2 regions of the Streptomyces sp. 351MFTsu5.1 genome follow, and region 2 is predicted to be linked to the other one. Evidence: riboswitches for the same ligand, from Rfam matches in the RefSeq annotation. Region 2 holds a riboswitch; the other holds the start of a gene.
The links. Region 2 has a riboswitch for S-adenosylmethionine ahead of thrC (threonine synthase). Riboswitches for the same ligand answer to the same signal wherever they lie in the genome.
Positions count from the first base shown of each region.

Region 1: linked by a shared signal. The riboswitch ahead of H295_RS0121390 (aminotransferase class V-fold PLP-dependent enzyme) and the one ahead of thrC (threonine synthase) in region 2 are both predicted to bind S-adenosylmethionine.

Region 1 covers NZ_KB911783.1:105,880-115,187, reverse strand. The annotation lists gene H295_RS0121405 (rhomboid family intramembrane serine protease) at 1-148, shown strand, start outside; gene H295_RS0121400 (Lrp/AsnC family transcriptional regulator) at 145-426, shown strand; gene H295_RS0121395 (protein kinase domain-containing protein) at 444-2,588, opposite strand; gene H295_RS0121390 (aminotransferase class V-fold PLP-dependent enzyme) at 2,656-4,017, opposite strand; SAM riboswitch class IV at 4,140-4,256, opposite strand; gene trpD (anthranilate phosphoribosyltransferase) at 4,333-5,397, opposite strand; gene H295_RS0121380 (cytochrome b) at 5,546-7,183, opposite strand; gene H295_RS0121375 (ubiquinol-cytochrome c reductase iron-sulfur subunit) at 7,180-8,235, opposite strand; gene H295_RS0121370 (c-type cytochrome) at 8,232-9,041, opposite strand; gene H295_RS0121365 (cytochrome c oxidase subunit 3) at 9,102-9,308, opposite strand, start outside.
Region 2 covers NZ_KB911796.1:7,324-16,631, forward strand. The annotation lists gene H295_RS0135350 (MoaD/ThiS family protein) at 2-277, opposite strand; gene thrC (threonine synthase) at 274-1,554, opposite strand; SAM riboswitch class I at 1,572-1,727, opposite strand; gene H295_RS0135360 (glucosyl-3-phosphoglycerate synthase) at 1,874-2,818, shown strand; gene H295_RS0135365 (alpha,alpha-trehalose-phosphate synthase (UDP-forming)) at 2,933-4,327, shown strand; gene otsB (trehalose-phosphatase) at 4,324-5,145, shown strand; gene H295_RS0135375 (DUF3263 domain-containing protein) at 5,429-5,662, opposite strand; gene H295_RS0135380 (extracellular solute-binding protein) at 5,719-6,927, opposite strand; gene H295_RS0135385 (ROK family protein) at 7,096-8,040, shown strand; gene nagA (N-acetylglucosamine-6-phosphate deacetylase) at 8,160-9,251, shown strand.

The DNA of each region.
Region 1 (9,308 bases), on a different contig from region 2:
CCGGGCGAACGAGGGACCGGGGGTGGCCTATCTCGCCCACGTGGTGGGCTTCGGCCTGGGCCTGGCCTTCGCCTGGGTGCGTTTCGGCCGTACGACTAGAGTGAGGGCCGCCCCAGCTCCGGCCCCCGAGGGAGAGAACCAGCCGTGATCACCGCGATCGTCCTCATCAAGACCAGCGTGGACCGGATCCCCGAGATCGCGGAGCGGATCGCCGCGCTGGAGTCCGTGAGCGAGGTCTTCTCCGTGACGGGCACGTACGACCTGATCGCCATGGTCCGGGTGAAGCAGCACGAGGACCTCGCCGAGGTCATCCCCGGCAGCATCAGCAAGATCCCGGGCGTGGAGGCCACCGACACCCACGTGGCCTTCCGCACGTACTCCCAGCACGACCTGGAGGCCGCCTTCGCGATCGGCCTCGACAGCTAGCTGACCGGTATCGGCGGCTAGGAGTCCAGCGCGAGCGCCGTGATGCCGTCGGCGGTCGCGACGTAGATCCGGCCGTCCCGGACGACCGGTGACTGGGTGCCGACGGACGCACCGCCCTCGACCCGCTTCCGCCAGACCCGCCGGCCCTTGCGGTCGAGACCGTAGAGCGTCGAACCCCGCCGCACGTAGACGGTGTCGCCATGGACCACCGGGTCGCTGTACTGGCTCCCGTCGTCGGTGAACCGGAAGGACCACGCGGTCGATCCGTCGGCGGGGTCGAGGGCGACGAGCTCGAAGTCGGACGCGGTGACGCCGAGTCCCGCGAAGGGCACGCAGGTGAAGTAGCGGCTGCCGTACACCCTGTCGTTGCCCGAGTTCCACAGGGGCCTGCCCGCGCGGCTGAGGCCGTGCAGCATCTGCTCGCCGCCGGAGCCGACCACCAGGGTGCCGCCGACCAGCGCGGGCCGCCCGGTGTCGGCGCCGGCCTTGGTGGCCCAGAGCCGTCTGCCGGTCTGCGCGTCCAGGGCCTGCACCTCGTCCCCGAAGGTGCCGACGTACACCACCCCGTCCGCCACCAGGGGCTCGCTGGTGGGCGCCGCACCCGTGGGCGTGGACCAGCGCACACTGCCGTCGGGGGCGTAGGCGCGCACCCCGCCCGCGTCCGAGCCGTCGCCGTAGGAGACCAGGACCAGGCGTCCGGAGGCCACCGGGAACTGGCTGTTCGCGGCGAATGCCTTCTTCCAGCGGACCTTGCCGTGCGGGCCGAGCGCGCACAGCTCGGACGCCCCTTCCTGGTCGTTCTCCAGCAGGCAGTACACGCCGTCCGCGGTGGCGAGCGGGGACATGGCCTCGCCGCCCAGCGGGGTCCGCCACACCGGCCGGCCGCCCAGGTCCAGCGCGTGCATCGCGCCGTCCGCACCGCCGACGTACACCCGGGCGCCGTCGGACGAGACGGCGGCACAGGGGCCGCGCCGCCCGCCGAGCCCCTGCACGGCGTACGTCCATCCCACCTCGGCCGCGACCGGGCCGCCCTGCACGGAGCGGCCCGCGCCCGCGCCCGCGGAGGAGGCGGAGCCCGAGGGGCTCCGCAGCAGCCACCAGCCCAGGCCCCCGGCGCCGACCGCCCCCGCGCCACCGGCCCAGGCCGCCAGGATCCGGCGCCGCGAGGGCCTCGCCGAGGCGGGGCCGGTGGTCTCGGGCACGTCGGTGACCGTCATGGGCGCCATGTACTCCACCCCGCTGAGCCGCTCCCGCGACCCGTCCTCCGGCACCCAGCGCTCGTCGCCGTCGAGGGCCACGGTCGGCGGCCCTCCGGAGAACCATCCCTCGCGCAGGCCCTCCCGCAACGAACCGGCGGTGTGTCCCACGGCCGCGACCAGCTCGGCGGGCGTCGGCCGCGCCGCGGGATCGTCCCGCAGACAGGCCTCCACCAGCGGCAGCTGTTCCTCCGGTACGGCGGACAGGTCGACGTCCCCGGTCAGGATCCGCAGCAGGACGACCGAGTCCTGCCCCTCACCGAACGGTTCCTTCCCGCCGGACGCGTACGCGAGGACCGCGCCGAGGGAGAAGACGTCGCTGGCCGGGACCACCTGGGCGCCGTTGCGGATCTGCTCGGGCGAGAGATAGCCGACCGAGCCGACGACCACCCCGGTCCGGGTCAGCGCGGTCCCTTCCAGCGCCCGGACGATCCCGAAGTCGATGACCCGGGGCCCGTCCGGCGCGAGCAGGATGTTGGAGGGCTTGAGGTCCCGGTGCACCAGACCCTTGGCGTGGATCGCGGCGAGCGCCTCGGCGAGCGCCCCCGCCAGCAGCCGTACCGCGTCCGCGCCCAGCGGCCCCCGGTCGAGCACCGCGTCCCGCAGGTTGGGGCCGGCCACGAACTCGCTGGCCATCCACGGCCGCGCGGCCTCGGTGTCGGCGTCGACGACCCGCGCGGTGTACGTGCCGGCGCCGCCGACGGTCTGCGCGGCCCGCACCTCGTGCCGGAACCGGGCGCGGAAGGTGCGGTCCTCGGCGTGCTCCGCCCGCACCACCTTCACCGCGAGCCGCAGCCCGCCCCGGGCCTCGGCGAGATACACCTCGCCCATCCCGCCGGACCCGAGTCTTCCGAGGACCCCGTACGGTCCGATGGTCCGCGGATCGGTCTCCCGCAGCTCCTGCACCCCGTGCTCCCCCTGCCTCCGTACGGCTGCCGGAAGCGAGCGTATACGCGGGGTGGACGCCGGTACGTCAGACGGCCGGGACGCAGCGGCCGTCCTCGGTGCGGTACTGCCACTTCGCACCGTCCGCGACCAGTTCCTTCACGGCCCGCACAAAACGCTCCACGTGCTCGTCCGGGGTGCCCGCGCCGAAGCTCACGCGGATCGCGTTCAGGGACTTCTCGCCGGGCGCCGCCTCGGGGGCCCCGCACTCGCCCTGGGTCTGCGGGTCGCTGCCGAGGAGGGTGCGGACGAGGGGGTGGGCGCAGAAGAGGCCGTCGCGGACGCCGATGCCGTACTCGGCGGAGAGCGCCGCGGCGAAGTGGGAGCTGTTCCAGCCCTCGACGACGAAGGAGATCACGCCGACGCGGGGGGCGTCGTCGCCGAAGAGGGAGAGGATCCGCACCTCCGGGACCTCGGCGAGACCCGCCTTCACCTTCTCGATCAGGTGCTGCTCGCGGGCGACCAGGGTGTCGAAGCCGGCCTCGGTGAGGGCCTTGCAGGCCGAGGCGATGGAGTAGGCGCCGATGACGTTCGGGGAGCCGGCCTCGTGGCGGGCGGCGGTGTCGTGCCACTCCACGTCCACTCCCCCGTCCTCGCGCCGGGTGACCTTGCGGCTGGCGCCACCGCCGGCGAGGTAGGGGTCGGCCGCCTTGAGCCAGTCGGCACGGCCGGCCAGGACGCCGGAGCCGAACGGGGCGTACAGCTTGTGGCCGGAGAAGGCGACCCAGTCGACGTCCAGGTCACGGACGCTCACCGGGTGGTGCGGGGCCAGCTGGGCGGCGTCCAGGACGATCCGGGCGCCGTGGGCGTGAGCGGCGGCGGCCAGCTCGCGGACCGGCCACAGTTCGCCGGTGACGTTGGAGGCGCCGGTGACGCAGACCAGGGCCGGGCCCCGCGGGTCACGGGCGGCGAGTGCCTTCTCCAGGGTCTCGACGGCCTGCCGCGGGGTGCGGGGGGCGTCGAGGTAGCTGACCCGGGCGTCCTGCCAGGGCAGCAGGCTCGCGTGGTGCTCGGTCTCGAAGACGAAGACCTGGCAGTCGGCCGGGAGCGCGGCGGCGAGCAGGTTGAGCGAGTCGGTGGTGGACCGGGTGAAGACCAGCTGGTCGTCCTCGCGGCAGTCGAGGAACTCCGTGACCGTCTTGCGGGCGTTCTCGAACAGGTCGGTCGACAGCTGGGACAGGTAACCGGCCCCGCGGTGCACGCTGCCGTAGTAGGGCGCGTAGGCCGCCACGTCGTCCCAGACGCGCTGGAGGGCGGGGGCGCTGGCCGCGTAGTCGAGCGCCGCGTAGGTGACTTCGCCGCCGGTCACGAGCGGGACGGTGACATCTCGGCCCAGAACGGGCAGCTGGGCACAAATGGTCTGGGCGGGGGCAGCGGTGAAGACAGACATGGGGAACTCCCGGGCAAAAGAGAAAGGTGAGAGGGGGTTGCGGAGATGGGGGCTCGGCGCCCTATCGCATTCGCTTGCTCACGGAAGACTCCTCGAACGACCAGGATCCCTGGTTCGTGAGGGATCCGCGCTTGCCACAGACCTCGCTGCCTGCGGCCTGGTCTTCACCCGGGGCACCCCGCCACGGACGGAGGGTTGCCGGACAGTCGGCCGGGGCCTCATGACTGTCACTCATGACCTGGTCGAAAAACTTACGCGAGGTGATCGTCGTCCCGCAACCCGTGTCCGGATCGCGGGACGACACCCCGCCGGCTGCTATGCGTTGCTCGCGGCCACCCAGCGCTCCAGGGTCCGCTTGGCCGCCCCGGAGTCGATCGACTCCGCGGCCTTGTCCATCCCGGCCCGCAGCTGCTCGGCCAGCGTCCCGGTGCCCGGGTCCAGGGCGACCAGCGCGGCCGCCGAGTTCAGGAGTACGGCGTCCCGGACGGGGCCGGTCTCGCCGTCCAGGAGCTTCCTGGCGACCTCCGCGTTGTACGCCGGGTCACCGCCGCGCAGGGCCTCCACCGGGACCAGGTCGATGCCGACGTCCCGGGGGTCGAAGCTCTCCTCGGTGACCTTGCCGTCCCGGACGACCCAGACGTGGGAGGTCGAGGTGGTCGTCAGCTCGTCGAGCCCGTCGTCACCGCGGAAGACCAGGGAGGAGTTGCCGCGTTCGGCGAAGACGCCCGCGACGACGGGTGCCATGCGCGGATCGGCGACCCCGACGGCCTGGGACCGCACCCGGGCGGGGTTGGTGAGGGGGCCGAGGATGTTGAACACCGTGCGGATGCCCAACTGACCGCGGGCGGCGCCCGCGTGACGCAGCGCCGGATGGAACTTGATCGCGAAGCAGAAGGTGATCCCGGCCTCGCCGGCCACCTCGGCCACCCGCTGCGGGGTCAGCTCCAGGTTGACGCCGAGCTTCTCCAGGACGTCCGAGGCGCCGGACGCGGAGGAGGCGGCCCGGTTGCCGTGCTTGACGACCGTGGCACCGGTGCCGGCCACGACGATCGCCGACATCGTGGAGATGTTGACGGTCTTGGCACCGTCGCCACCCGTGCCGACGATGTCCACGGTCCGCCCGGGGACCTCGATCACATTGGCGTGCGCGTACATCGTCCGCACCAGCCCGTTGATCTCCTCGACCGTCTCGCCCTTGGCCCGGAGGGCGACCACGAAACCGGCGATCTGCGCGTCGGTCGCCTCGCCCTGCATGATCCGGTCCATCGCCCACGCCGTCGCGTCGGCGCTCTGGTCACGGCCGTACAGCAGGGCGTTCAGCACCTCGGGCCAGGAACGGCCCGCCGCGGTGTCGCCTCCAGCGGGGGTCACAGCGCTCATGGGGCCGCTCCTGGTCGTCGTAGAAGAAGTAGAAGAACACGAGTGTTGCGCCCACCCTATCCAGCCCGGGGCACGGCAAAGGGCCCCGTCCGGTGTTCGGACGGGGCCCTTTCAACCGCGCCGTGGCGAGCGCAGCGACAAGCAGTGATCAGTGGTGGCCGTGGCCGCTCGTGATCTCCTTGTACTCCTCGACGGTCGGCTTGGCGATCTGGGCTTCCTCGCCGTAGTACGCCTCGCTGAGCTTGGCACGCAGCTTCTCGGAGCGGCCGACCTTGCGCTCGACGCCGTTCTCGTCGACCGTGGGGCCGATCTCGGCCGGCTTGTACTGCTCGTGCGCCGTGAGCGTGTGCAGCTGCTCCTGGCTGAGCGGCTCGTGCACCTCGATGAACTCACCGTGCGGCAGGCGCTTGATGATGCCGGACTCGCGGCCGTGCAGCACCTTGTCCTTGTCCCGGCGCTGGAGGCCGAGGCAGATCCGCTTGGTGGCGACGAACGCCAGGACCGGGGCGACGAAGAACGCGACCCGCACGAACCATGTGATGGCGTTGATCGACAGGTGGAAGTGGGTGGCCCAGAGGTCGTTTCCACCACCGATCAGCAGGACGAAGTACCAGGTGATCCACGCGACACCGAAGGCCGTACGCGTCGGGGCGTTGCGCGGGCGGTCCAGGATGTGGTGCTCGCGCTTGTCGCCGGTGACCCAGGACTCGATGAACGGGTAGACCGCGATCGCGACCAGGACCAGCGGGAAGATGACCAGCGGGATGAACACGCCCAGGACGAGCGTGTGACCCCAGAAGTTGATCTCCCAGCCCGGCATGACACGGATCAGGCCCTCGGAGAAGCCCATGTACCAGTCCGGCTGGGCGCCCGTGGACACCTGGTCGGGACGGTAGGGACCCATCGACCAGATCGGGTTGATCGAGGCGATCGCCGCGATGGCCGCGATGACACCGAAGACCAGGAAGAAGAAGCCTCCGGCCTTGGCCATGTAGACCGGCAGCAGCGGCATGCCGACGACGTTGTTGTTCGTCTTGCCGGGGCCCGCGAACTGCGTGTGCTTGTGGTAGAAGACCAGGATCAGGTGGCCGACGACCAGGCCGAGCATGATGCCCGGCAGCAGCAGGACGTGGATCGAGTAGAAGCGGGCCACGAAGTCGCCGCCCGGGAACTCTCCGCCGAACAGGAAGAACGACAGGTACGTGCCGACGATCGGCACGGACAGGACCGCGCCCTCCATGAAGCGGACACCGGTGCCGGAGAGCAGGTCGTCCGGGAGCGAGTAACCGGTGAAGCCGGTGAACATGCCGAGGACGAACAGCAGGAAGCCGAACAGCCAGTTGACCTCACGCGGCTTGCGGAACGCGCCCGTGAAGAACACGCGCATCATGTGCACGAACATGCCGGCGAGGAAGATCAGCGCCGCCCAGTGGTGGATCTGCCGGATCAGCAGACCACCGCGCACATCGAAGGAGATGTGCATGGTCGAGTTGAACGCCTCGGACATCATCTGTCCCTGAAGCGGGACGTAGCTGCCGTGGTACTCCACCTCGTTCATCGACGGGTGGAAGAACAGCGTCAGATACACACCCGTGAGGATGATGATGATGAAGCTGTAGAGGCAGACCTCACCCAGCATGAACGACCAGTGGTCGGGGAAGATCTTGCGCATGTTGGACTTGGCCAGGGAGTAGATCCCGAGCCGTCCGTCGGCCCAGTCGGCGACGCGCTCGCCGGCCGGTGCCTTGTCGCGCGAGCGCGACCCGGTGGTCTCTGTAGTGCTCATCCGCGCTCCCAGAATGCAGGACCGACGGGCTCCTCGAAGTCGCCGAGCGCTTCAAGGTAGCCCTCGTCGTTCACGCCGATGCGCAGCTGCGGCAGGGCGTGACCGGCGGGGCCGAAGATCACCCGGGCACCGTCGGAGAGGTCGAAGGTGGACTGGTGGCAGGGGCAGAGCACGTGGTGCGTCTGCTGCTCGTACAGGGAGATCGGGCAACCGACGTGGGTGCAGATCTTCGAGTACGCGACGATTCCCTCGTGCGACCACTCGAGCTCGCGCTTGTCCTTGATGTTGTCGGGCTGGAGCCGGACGATCATCAGGGCGGCCTTGGCGATCTCGGTCTGGAACTCCTCGGAGTGCTCCTCCAGGCCCTCGGGCTTGGCGAAGGTGAGGGAGCCCACGGCGACGTCCGAGGGACGCAGCGGCTGGTCGGTGTTCATGTTGACCAGCAGCTTGCCCTTGGACCACATGGTGTGGCGGAGCTTGGTGCCGGGCAGCGGACCGAGGTCGCGCAGCAGCATGACACCGGAGAGCGGGAACAGGGCCAGCGCGCCGAACATCGTGTTGCGGATCAGCTTGCGGCGGCCGAGCGCCGACTCCTTGGCGCCCTGCTTGAAGTCGGCCATGACCTTGGCCTTGACCTCGGGGGGCGCCTCGATCGGGTGACGCTCGTCGGCGATCTCCTCGTCGGACATCAGGGTGCGGGCCCAGTGGACCGCGCCCGCGCCGATCGCGAAGAGGGCGAGACCGAGGGTCAGGCCCAGCGCGAAGTTCAGCGCGTTGATGTGGCCGATCGGGAAGACGAAGATCGACTTGTCGTGAGGGATGCTCACGTACGAGGCGATGAACCCGATCGTCGACAGCATCGAGACCGTGAACAGCATGGCCACCGTGCGCTCGGACCGGCTGGCGGCCCGCTCGTCGATGTCCTGCACCCGGTGCTCGTGCGGCGGGAGACCGGGGTCGGCGAACGGGTTCTGCTCGTCCGCGACGCCTACCGCGCCGTGCGCGCCCTGCTCTGCGGGCAGGTTCTCTTCTGGAATGTCTTGGCTACTCATGACTTCTTGGCCTTTGCGGTCCGAGCGGCGACCCAGACGGCGACCGCGATCAGCGCGCCGAGGCCGAAGATCCAGGCGAACAGGCCTTCGGAGACCGGGCCGAGACCGCCCAGCTCAAGGCCGCCGGGGCTCACGGTGTCGTCGCCGTTGACCGCGTTCAGGTACGCGATGATGTCCTTCTTGTTCTGCTCCGACAGGGTGGTGTCGGGGAACGACGGCATGTTCTGCGGGCCGGTCTGCATGGCCTCGTAGATGTGCTTCGGGTCGACGCCCTCGAGGCTCGGCGCGAACTTGCCGTGCGTCAGCGCGCCACCCTTGCCGGTGAAGTTGTGGCACTGCGTGCAGTTGTCGCGGAACAGCTCGCCGCCCTTGGCGATGTCGGCACCGTCGGGGCCGTACTGCGCCTCGGTCGGGATGCTCGGACCCGCGCCCAGCGAGGAGATGTACGCGGCCAGCTGGTCGATCTCGGCCTGGGTGTAGATGACCTTCTTGCGCGGAACCTGCGCGCCCGGCTGCTGGGCCGGCATGCGGCCGGTTCCGACCTGGAAGTCTACGGCCGCTGCGCCCACGCCCACCAGGCTCGGGCCGTCGGAGGATCCCTGACCGCCGGTGCCGTGGCAGCTGGCGCAGCCTACGGCGAAGAGCTTCTTGCCCTCGTCGATGGCCAGGGACTGGGCGGTTTCATCTGCCTGCGCCTTGCTCGCGGGTGCGAACACGGCGTACAGCCCCCCGGTGCATGCCAGCGCGAGGAGTAGGACGACGAGCGCCGCCAGCGGGTGGCGTCGTCGTGCGGAGAGCTTTTTCACGGATTACCCCGGTGTCAGGATCTTCTGCGTCGATGCTTGCGATGTCGGGAGCGGGCCCGGCTACTTGATCATGTAGATCGTGGCGAAGAGGCCGATCCAGACGACGTCGACGAAGTGCCAGTAGTAGGACACGACGATCGCCGCGGTCGCCTGCTCGTGGGTGAACCTCTTGGCCGCGTAGGTACGCCCGAGAACGAACAGGAACGCGATCAGGCCGCCCGTCACGTGCATGCCGTGGAAGCCGGTGGTCAGGTAGAACACCGAGCC
Region 2 (9,308 bases):
CTCACCCGCCGGCGACCGCCGGGATGATCGAGACACCCGCCCCGTCGGGCGTCGCCGTCTCCAGCCCCTGCTCGAACCGCACGTCGTCGTCATTCACGTACACATTGACGAACCGGCGCAGCTTGCCCTGGTCGTCGAGAACACGTGCGGCGATACCGGCGTGGTTCTTCTCCAGATCCGCGATGACCTCGGCGAGGGTCCCGCCCTCGGCCTGCACCTCGGCCTGGCCGCCGGTGTAGGTGCGCAGGATGGTGGGGATGCGGACGTTGACGCTCATGCGAGGCCAGCCTCTCGGAAAGAGTCGAGGTTCGGACGAATCGTGGCGGTGAGCCCCGTACCGGCCACCGCGTCCAGGGTCTTGAGACCGTCGCCGGTATTCAGTACCACCGTGGTCTTCGTCGGGTCGAGGACACCGTTCTCGATCAGCTTGCGGGCCACACCCACGGTCACGCCGCCCGCGGTCTCCGCGAAGATGCCCTCGGTCCGCGCCAGCAGCTTGATCGCGTCCACGACCTGGTCGTCGTTCACGTCCTCCACGGCACCCCCCGTACGACGGGCGATGTCCAGCACGTACGGCCCGTCCGCCGGGTTGCCGATGGCGAGGGACTTGGCGATGGTGTTCGGCTTCTGCGGCCGTACGACGTCGTGCCCCGCCTTGTACGCGACGGAGACCGGGCTGCACCCCTCCGCCTGCGCACCGAAGATCTTGTACGGCCTGTCCTCGACGAGCCCGAGCTTGATCAGCTCCTGGAGCCCCTTGTCGATCTTCGTGAGCTGGGAGCCGGACGCGATCGGCACGACCAGCTGGTCGGGAAGCTTCCAGCCGAGCTGCTCGCAGATCTCGTACGCCAGCGTCTTGGAGCCCTCGGCGTAGTACGGCCGCAGGTTGACGTTGACGAAGCCCCAGCCCTCGCCGGCCGGGTCGCCGATCAGCTCGGAGCAGAAGCGGTTCACGTCGTCGTAGTTGCCCTCGATGCCGACGAGCTCGCCGCCGTAGATCGCGGCCATGACGACCTTGCCCTGCTCCAGGTCGTGCGGGATGAACACGCACGAGCGGAAGCCCGCCCGGGCGGCGGCGGCACCGACCGCACCGGCGAGATTGCCGGTCGAGGAGCAGGACAGGGTGGTGAAGCCGAACGCGCGCGCCGCCTCCAGGGCCTGCGCGACGACACGGTCCTTGAAGGAGTGCGTCGGGTTGCCGGAGTCGTCCTTGATGTACAGGCCGCCGGTGACACCGAGCTCCCGGGCGAGGTTGTCCGCCTTGACGAGCGGGGTCCAGCCGGGGTTGATGTTGGGCTTGTCCGCCACGTCCGCGGGGACGGGCAGCAGCGGGGCGTAACGCCAGATGTTCGCGGGTCCCGCCTCGATCTGCTTACGGAGTTCCTCGGTTTCGTAGGCCGAGTAGTCGTACGCGATCTCGAGCGGGCCGAAACACTCCTCGCAGGCGAAGACCGGGCCGAGCGGCACGCGGTGACCGCACTCGCGGCAGCTCAGTGCCGCGGCGGGACCCAGGTCGACGGAGTTCGTGGTGCTTGCAACAGTCTGCGCAGCCATGGAGGCGAGGCCCTTTCTCCTCATCTTCCTCACGACGCGTTTCGCCGTGAGACGGATTTGGCACCTTCCCTAGCCGGGAGCCTCGCGAAATGATCAACAGTGATCTACGAGAACCGACTGGAGGGTTGCCGGGGCTTCATCGGGCCGTATCCCTCTGCCCCTCTGGATGAGCGGTATGAAGTTGTGGTCGGCGGGCGGTCCAGGACATGCGATGGTCACCCGCGTTGTTCAAGACTGTAACCGACAACCAGGACAGTTGAGATAGTCCGTCCGAACCGCGAGACGGATCACCCGGACCACACACGAAGGAGCCGCCTACGTGCTGGAAGAAGTCGAGCGCTGGCTGAGCACCCGCTCCTGGTCGGTGACCGATCGCCCGCTCCACCAGATCATGGCCGCCAAGCAGCGCACCGGGCAGACGGTCAGTGTCGTGCTGCCCGCGCTCAACGAGGAGGAGACGGTCGGTGACATCGTCTCCGTGATACGTCACGACCTGGTGCGGCAGGTTCCGCTCGTCGACGAGATCGTCGTCGTCGACTCGGGATCGACCGACCGCACCTCCGAGGTCGCCGCCGCGGCCGGCGCCACCGTGGTGCACCGCGACGAGATCCTGCCCAGGCTGCCCGCCCTCCCGGGCAAGGGCGAGGTGCTGTGGCGCTCCCTGCTGGTCACCCGCGGGGACATCGTCTGCTTCATCGACGCCGACCTGAAGGAGTTCTCCTCGGACTTCGTCCTGGGCATCGTCGGCCCGCTGCTCACCGACCCCGGGGTCGACCTGGTCAAGGGCATGTACGACCGCCCCCTGGGCGGCGCGGCGGGTCAGGGCGGCCGGGTCACCGAGCTCATGGCGCGCCCGCTGCTGAACATGCACTGGCCGCAGCTGGCCGGCTTCGTGCAGCCGCTGGGCGGCGAGTACGCGGCCCGCCGCAGCCTCCTGGAGCAGCTGCCGTTCCCCGTCGGCTACGGCGTCGAGCTGGGCATGCTGGTCGACGCGCTGCACCTGGTGGGCCTGGACGCCCTCGCCCAGGTCGACGTCGGCGTCCGCAAGCACCGCCACCAGGACGGCCAGGCCCTGGGCCGCATGTCGGCGGCGATCTACCGCACGGCCCAGCTCCGCCTGGCCCGCGGCCACCTGATCCGCCCGTCCCTGACCCAGTTCGAACGGGGGGAGGAGGGCTTCGAGCCCCGCACCTACTCGGTCGACACGGAGGAACGTCCACCGATGACGGAAATCCCGGAGTACATGAAGAAAAAGGCTGCGTAAGAGCGCCCCGTCAGGGGCGCGGGGAACGGCGCGACCAGCCCCCACCGGCCGGTAGCCGACCACGCGCCCCACGGGAACGTTTGAGCGGTTGCACCCCGGGCTAGATGTCGAGGCATGGCTCCCTCGCACAACGCCCACGTACTGGTCGCATCCAACAGAGGCCCCGTCTCGTACGAGGTCCAGGAGGACGGCGAGCTCACAGCGAAGCGCGGCGGCGGCGGCCTGGTCTCCGGCCTCTCGGCGATCGGGCCGGAGGCCGACGCCCTGTGGGTGTGCTCGGCCCTCTCCGACGGCGACCGGGAAGCCGTCCGGCAGGGCGTCGGCGAGGACGGCGTGCGGATGCTCGCGATCCCGGCCGACGTGCACGCGGACGCGTACAACGGCGTCGCCAACTCGGTGCTCTGGTTCGTCCACCACATGCTCTACCAGACCCCGCTGGAGCCGGTCTTCGACGCGGAGTTCCGGCGCCAGTGGGCGTCGTACGAGACGTACAACCGCGCCTTCGCCGAGGCGCTGGCGGAGGAGGCGGCCGAGGGGGCGGCGGTCCTGGTGCAGGACTACCACCTGTGCCTGGTCCCGGGGATGCTCCGCGAGCTCCGCCCCGACCTGCGGATCAGCCATTTCTCGCACACGCCGTGGGCGCCGGTGGACTACTTCCGGATGCTGCCGGACGACATCGCGGCGCAGCTGCTGCGCGGCATGCTCGGCGCCGACCGGCTCGGGTTCCTGACCCGGCGGTGGGCGGACGCCTTCACGGCCTGCGCCACGGAGTGCGCGGGCGGGCTCGGGGACACACAGGTCGGCGTGCACGGGCTGGGCGCGGACGCGGACTTCCTGCGCGAGCGGTCGCACGCGGCCGATGTCGAGGAGCGCATCGTCGGTCTGCGCGAGGAGATCGGCGCGGGCCGGAAGACGATCGTGCGGGTGGACCGGACCGAGCTGTCCAAGAACATCGTGCGCGGGCTGCTGGCCTACCGGCGGCTGCTGGAGTCGCGGCCCGAGTGGCGGGAGCGGGTCGTGCACGTGGCGTTCGCCTACCCGTCCCGGCAGGACCTCGCGGTGTACCGGGACTACACGGCCGAGGTGCAGCGGGTCGCGGACGAGGTCAACGACGCGTTCGGCACGCCGGGCTGGACGCCGGTCGTGCTGCACGTCAAGGACGACTTCGCGCGCTCGCTCGCCGCGTACCGGCTGGCCGACGTGGCGCTGGTCAACCCGATCCGGGACGGTATGAACCTGGTCGCGAAGGAGGTGCCGGTGGTCTCCGACGAGGGGTGCGCGCTGGTGCTGTCGCGGGAGGCCGGGGCGTACGAGGAGCTGGGCGAGGACGCGATCACGGTCAACCCGTACGACATCGAGCAGACGGCGGCGGCCCTGCACGAGGCGTTGACGTTGCCGCCCCACGACCGCGCCGAACGCGCGAAGCGGCTGGCCGCGGCGGCCACGGCCCTGCCACCGGCCCAGTGGTTCCTGGACCAGCTGAACGCACTGAAGGCACTGGACGCATGAGTCTTCCCACGCCCGGCACCCCGGCCGGCCAGGACGGTCTCGCAGCGTTTCTGTCGCACCCGCGCGGAGCGGTGATCGGGCTGGACTTCGACGGGACGCTCGCGCCGATCGTGGCGGACCCGGAGCAGGCGCGGGCGCACCCCGAGGCGGTGTCGGTGCTCGCCGCGCTGGCCCCGAAGGTGGCCTCGGTGGCGGTGATCACCGGCCGCCCGGCCGAGGTCGCGGTCCGCTACGGCGGCTTCGCGGGCGTCGCCGGTCTGGAGCACCTGACCGTGCTCGGCCACTACGGCGCGGAGCGCTGGGACGCGGCGACGGGCGAGGTGACGGCGCCGGAACCGCACCCGGGTGTGGCGGCGGTCCGCGCGGAGCTGCCCGCCCTCCTCGACGGCACCGGCGCCTGGGTCGAGGAGAAGGGCGGCCGTGCCGTGGCCGTCCACACCCGCCGGGCCCCGGATCCGCAGGCCGTCTTCGACGCCCTCCGCACCCCCCTCACCGACCTGGCGGTCCGGCACGGCCTGATCGTCGAACCGGGTCGACTGGTCCTGGAACTGCGGCCGCCGGGCATGGACAAGGGCGTGGCCCTGCTGACCCACGTCCGCGAGCTGTCCGCCACCTCGGTCCTCTACGCCGGCGACGACCTCGGCGACCTCCCGGCCTTCTCCACGGTCGAGAACCTCCGCACCACCGGCACCCCCGGCCTCCTGGTGTGCAGCGGCAGCGACGAGGTCACGGAACTACGCAAACGCGCCGACCTGGTGGTGGACGGCCCGGACGGCGTGGTGACCCTGCTGCGCACCTTGGCGGACCACCTCACCTGACCCGGCGGGCGAACCATCCGCTCGACCAGCGTGCGCCCCCGGCACACGGTTCCCACGGCCGGAAGCCGCCGAGCGCCCTGCTCACCTGCCGAGACGGCCCGCTGGACCGGCCCCGCCGCTCGCCCCTCCAGGCCGACGGCCTCGACGGTCGGCACCACCGGACCGGCCCGCACGACGGAAGACCGCGGGCCACCGGGGCCGGCCGACGGGAGCGCCTGCTCGGGCCGTCGACCCGGCACACCCACACGCGGCCCACCGACCCCCCGCCCCGCCCCGCCGGCGGCTACCGCTCGGAGCGCCGCGCCTCCCGTACCCGGCGCAGTCTGTTCACCGTCACCGGGTCGTGGGCCAGGGCGCGTTCGTCGTCCAGCAGGGCGTTGAGGAGCTGGTAGTAGCGGACCGGCGCCAGGCCCAGCTCCTCGCGTATCGCGCGCTCCTTCGCGCCGGGGCCGGAAAAGCCGCGGCGCTCCAGGGCGAGGACGTCCCGCTCCCTGCGGTCCAGCTCCGGATGCTCCATGCCCAGAACCGTAGCCCCCGCCACTGACAACGCGACCTCCTCCACCGGAGAAGCGACTAGTCGGCGTTCTGCGCGGTCAGCTGAAGCTCCCGCAGCACCTCCTCGGGGCTCCCGCCGGGACTCACCGCCGACCCGATCCGCTTCTTCACCGCCGCGCTCACCGACGCCCAGGACGTCTTGCCCACCGGCGGCAGCTCGGCGGTGGGCAGCGCGTCGAGGAAGGGCTTGAGATCGGCGTCCCGGGAGGCCCGGCTCATCGTCGTGGACGCGGAGTTGGTCACCGGCAGCAGGTCGTACTCCCGCGAGAACGCGAGCACGTTCTTCTCGCTGTACACGAAGTCGAGGAAGTCCCCCACCTGCTCGGCGTGGCCGTTCTGCTTGAAGGCGGTCATCCAGTCGGCGACGCCCATGGAGTTCTTGGTCGGGCCGGCCACCCCCGGCATGGGCACCATCCCGAACTTCACCCCCTTCGCGGCGGCGATCTTCATCAGCGAGGGATGCCCGTTGAGCATGCCGACGTCCCCCGCGGCGAACGCCGAGAACGCGGCGGCCCGGTTGAGTTCCGCCGGTGCGACGGGCCCGGTCAGCCCCTTGCCGACGAGGTCGTCCTTGAGCCAGTTCATCGTCGTGACGTTCTCGTCGGAGTCGATGCCGTACGTCCCGACGGAGTCGATGTACCCGCCGCCCCCGCTGAGCAGCCACTGCATGGTCTCGGCCTGTGCCTCCTCCGGGCCGAGCGGCAGCGCGTACGGGTACTTCACCCCGTCCGCCCTGAGCGCCTCGGCGTCGGCGGCCAGCTGCTTCCACGTCTTCGGCGGGGTGAGCCCGGCGTCGGCGAAGAGCGTCTTGTTGTAGAAGAGGAGCCGCGTGGACGCGGCGAACGGCATCCCGTACTGCATCCCGTTGATCCGCCCCGCGGCACCGAGCTGCGCGACGAAGTCGGCCTGTTCGCGGATCCCGATCAGGTCGTCGGCCTTGTAGAGCAGCCCCTTGTCCGCGTAGTCGGCGTACGAGCCGATCTGCGCCATGTCGGGCGCCTCCCCGGCGGCGACGAGCTCCTTGACCTTGCGGTCGACGTCGGTCCACGAGTACACGCTGACGTCGATCTGCACGCCGGAGTGCTTCGCCTCGTACTCCTTGACGAGCTTGTCCCAGTACTTCCGGGAGCTGTTGGCGGAGCTGTCGCCGTAGTCGGCGGCGACCAGTCTCAGTGTCACCTCGTCCGGTCCGCCGCCCAGGCCACAGCCGCCCAGGGCCGCCGTCATGCCCAGTGCGGACACCGCCGCGATCGTTCCCGTCCTACGCCGCCGCACCGACAACCGCCCCACACTCACGTTCGAAACTTTCGAAAAGTCATACATATCTCGGCCTTAAGGTCTACACCACGTGAGTGGACTAGACCTCTTGCGGGTCGAAGGGCCACACTGTCCCCCGTGAGACATGTCATCGCCCTCGACGTGGGCGGCACCGGGATGAAGGCGGCCTTGGTCGGCGCGGGCGGCGAACTCCTGCACCGGGCCCGCCGCGCGACCGGCCGCGACCGCGGACCGGACGCGGTCGTCGAAGGCATCCTCGACTTCGCCGCCGAACTGCGCGCGTACGGCACCGAACAGCTCGGCGCCCCCGCGCTCGCGGCCGGCGTCGCCGTCCCGGGCATCGTCGACGAGGAGCACGGCGTCGCCGCCTACGCAGCCAACCTGGGCTGGCGGGACGTGCCCCTGCGGGCGCTGCTCACCGACCGCCTCGGCGGCGCCCCGGTCGCCCTCGGCCACGACGTCCGCACCGGCGGTCTCGCGGAGGGCCGCATCGGAGCGGGCCGGGGAACCGACCGCTACCTGTTCGTCGCCCTGGGCACCGGCATCGCGGGCGCGATCGGCATCGCCGGCCGGGTGGAGGCGGGCGCGCACGGCTTCGCGGGCGAGATCGGCCACATCGTCGTACGGCCCGGGGGCACCCCCTGCCCCTGCGGCCAGCGGGGCTGCCTGGAGCGGTACGCCTCCGCGGCGGCGGTCAGCGAGGCCTGGGCGGCCGTCACCGGGAACCCGGAGGCGGACGCGGCGGACTGCGCGAGGGCCGTGGACGCCGACGACCCGAAGGCCCGGGAGGTCTGGCAGCACGCCGTGACCACCCTGGCCGACGGCCTGACCACCGCCCTCACCCTCCTGGACCCCCGCACCCTGATCATCGGTGGCGGCCTGGCGGAGGCGGGGGAAACGTTGTTCACACCGCTGAGGGAGGCGGTGCGGCAGCGGATCACCTTCCAGAAGCCACCGACGATCGTCCCTGCGGCCCTCGGGGACACGGCGGGCTGCTTGGGCGCGGGCCTGCTGGCCTGGGATCTCCTAGACAAGACAAACAGTTCGGAGGCAACGGCGTGACGGCCAACCCCCCAGGGGCGCGGGGAACTGCGCGACCAGCCACAACGGCGCCGCACCCCGCAACCGGCAAGGCACCCCTCGTCCTCTCCGGCGCCACGGTCGTCCTCCCCACAGGACCGGTGAAGAACGGCCAAGTAGCGATCGAGGGCACCCGCATCACCGCCACCACCCCCGAAAACGCCCAGGTCATCGACGCAACCGGCCATTACCTGGTCCCGGGATTCGTCGACCTCCACAACCACGGCGGCGGCGGAGCCTCCTTCACCTCGGGCACCCCCGAGGAGATCCTCAAGGGCATCCACACCCACCGGATCCACGGCACCACCACCCTCGTCGCCTCCACCGTCACCGGCGACATGGACTTCCTCGCCCAGCGGGCCGGTCTCCTCTCCGAACTCGCCGAGCAGGGCGACATCGCCGGCATCCACTTCGAGGGCCCGTTCATCTCCCCCTGCCGCAAGGGCGCGCACTCCGAGGCTCTGCTGCGCCACCCCGACCCCGCCGAGGTCCGCAAGCTGATCGACGCGGGGCGCGGACACGCGAGGATGCTCACCCTCGCCACCGAACTCCCCGGCGGCCTCGACTCCGTACGCCTGCTCGCCGAGCACGGCGTCATCGCGGCGATCGGCCACACGGACGCGACCTACGAGCAGACGGTCGAGGCGATCGACGCGGGCGCGACCGTGGCGACGCACCTCTTCAACGCGATGCCGCCCCTGGGCCACCGCGAGCCGGGCCCGATCGCCGCCCTGCTGGAGGACGAGCGGATCACGGTCGAGCTGATCAACGACGGCACGCATCTGCACCCGGCCGCGCTGCAACTGGCGTTCCGTCACGCGCGTTCGGCACGGGTGGCGTTCATCACGGACGCCATGGACGCGGCCGGGTTCGGCGACGGCCGTTACATGCTCGGCCCCCTGGAGGTCGAGGTCAGCGAAGGCGTCGCCCGCCTGGTGGAGGGCGGTTCGATCGCCGGCTCGACCCTCACCCTGGACCGCGCGTTCAAGCGGGCGGTGACGGTCGACGGGCTGCCCGTCGAGGACGTGGTCGCGGCGATCTCCGCCAACCCGGCCCGGCTGCTGGGGATGTCCGACCGCATCGGCTCCCTGGAGCCCGGCAAGGACGCCGACCTGGTCCTTCTCGACCACCGGTTCGACCTCAAGGGAGTCATGCGCCGCGGGCAATGGGTGGTCGATCCCCAACTGGGGTGATGTGTCCCGCTGTTGGGGCCGGGTAAGCCCTGGGAGACTGGACGGGCACAGGGCACA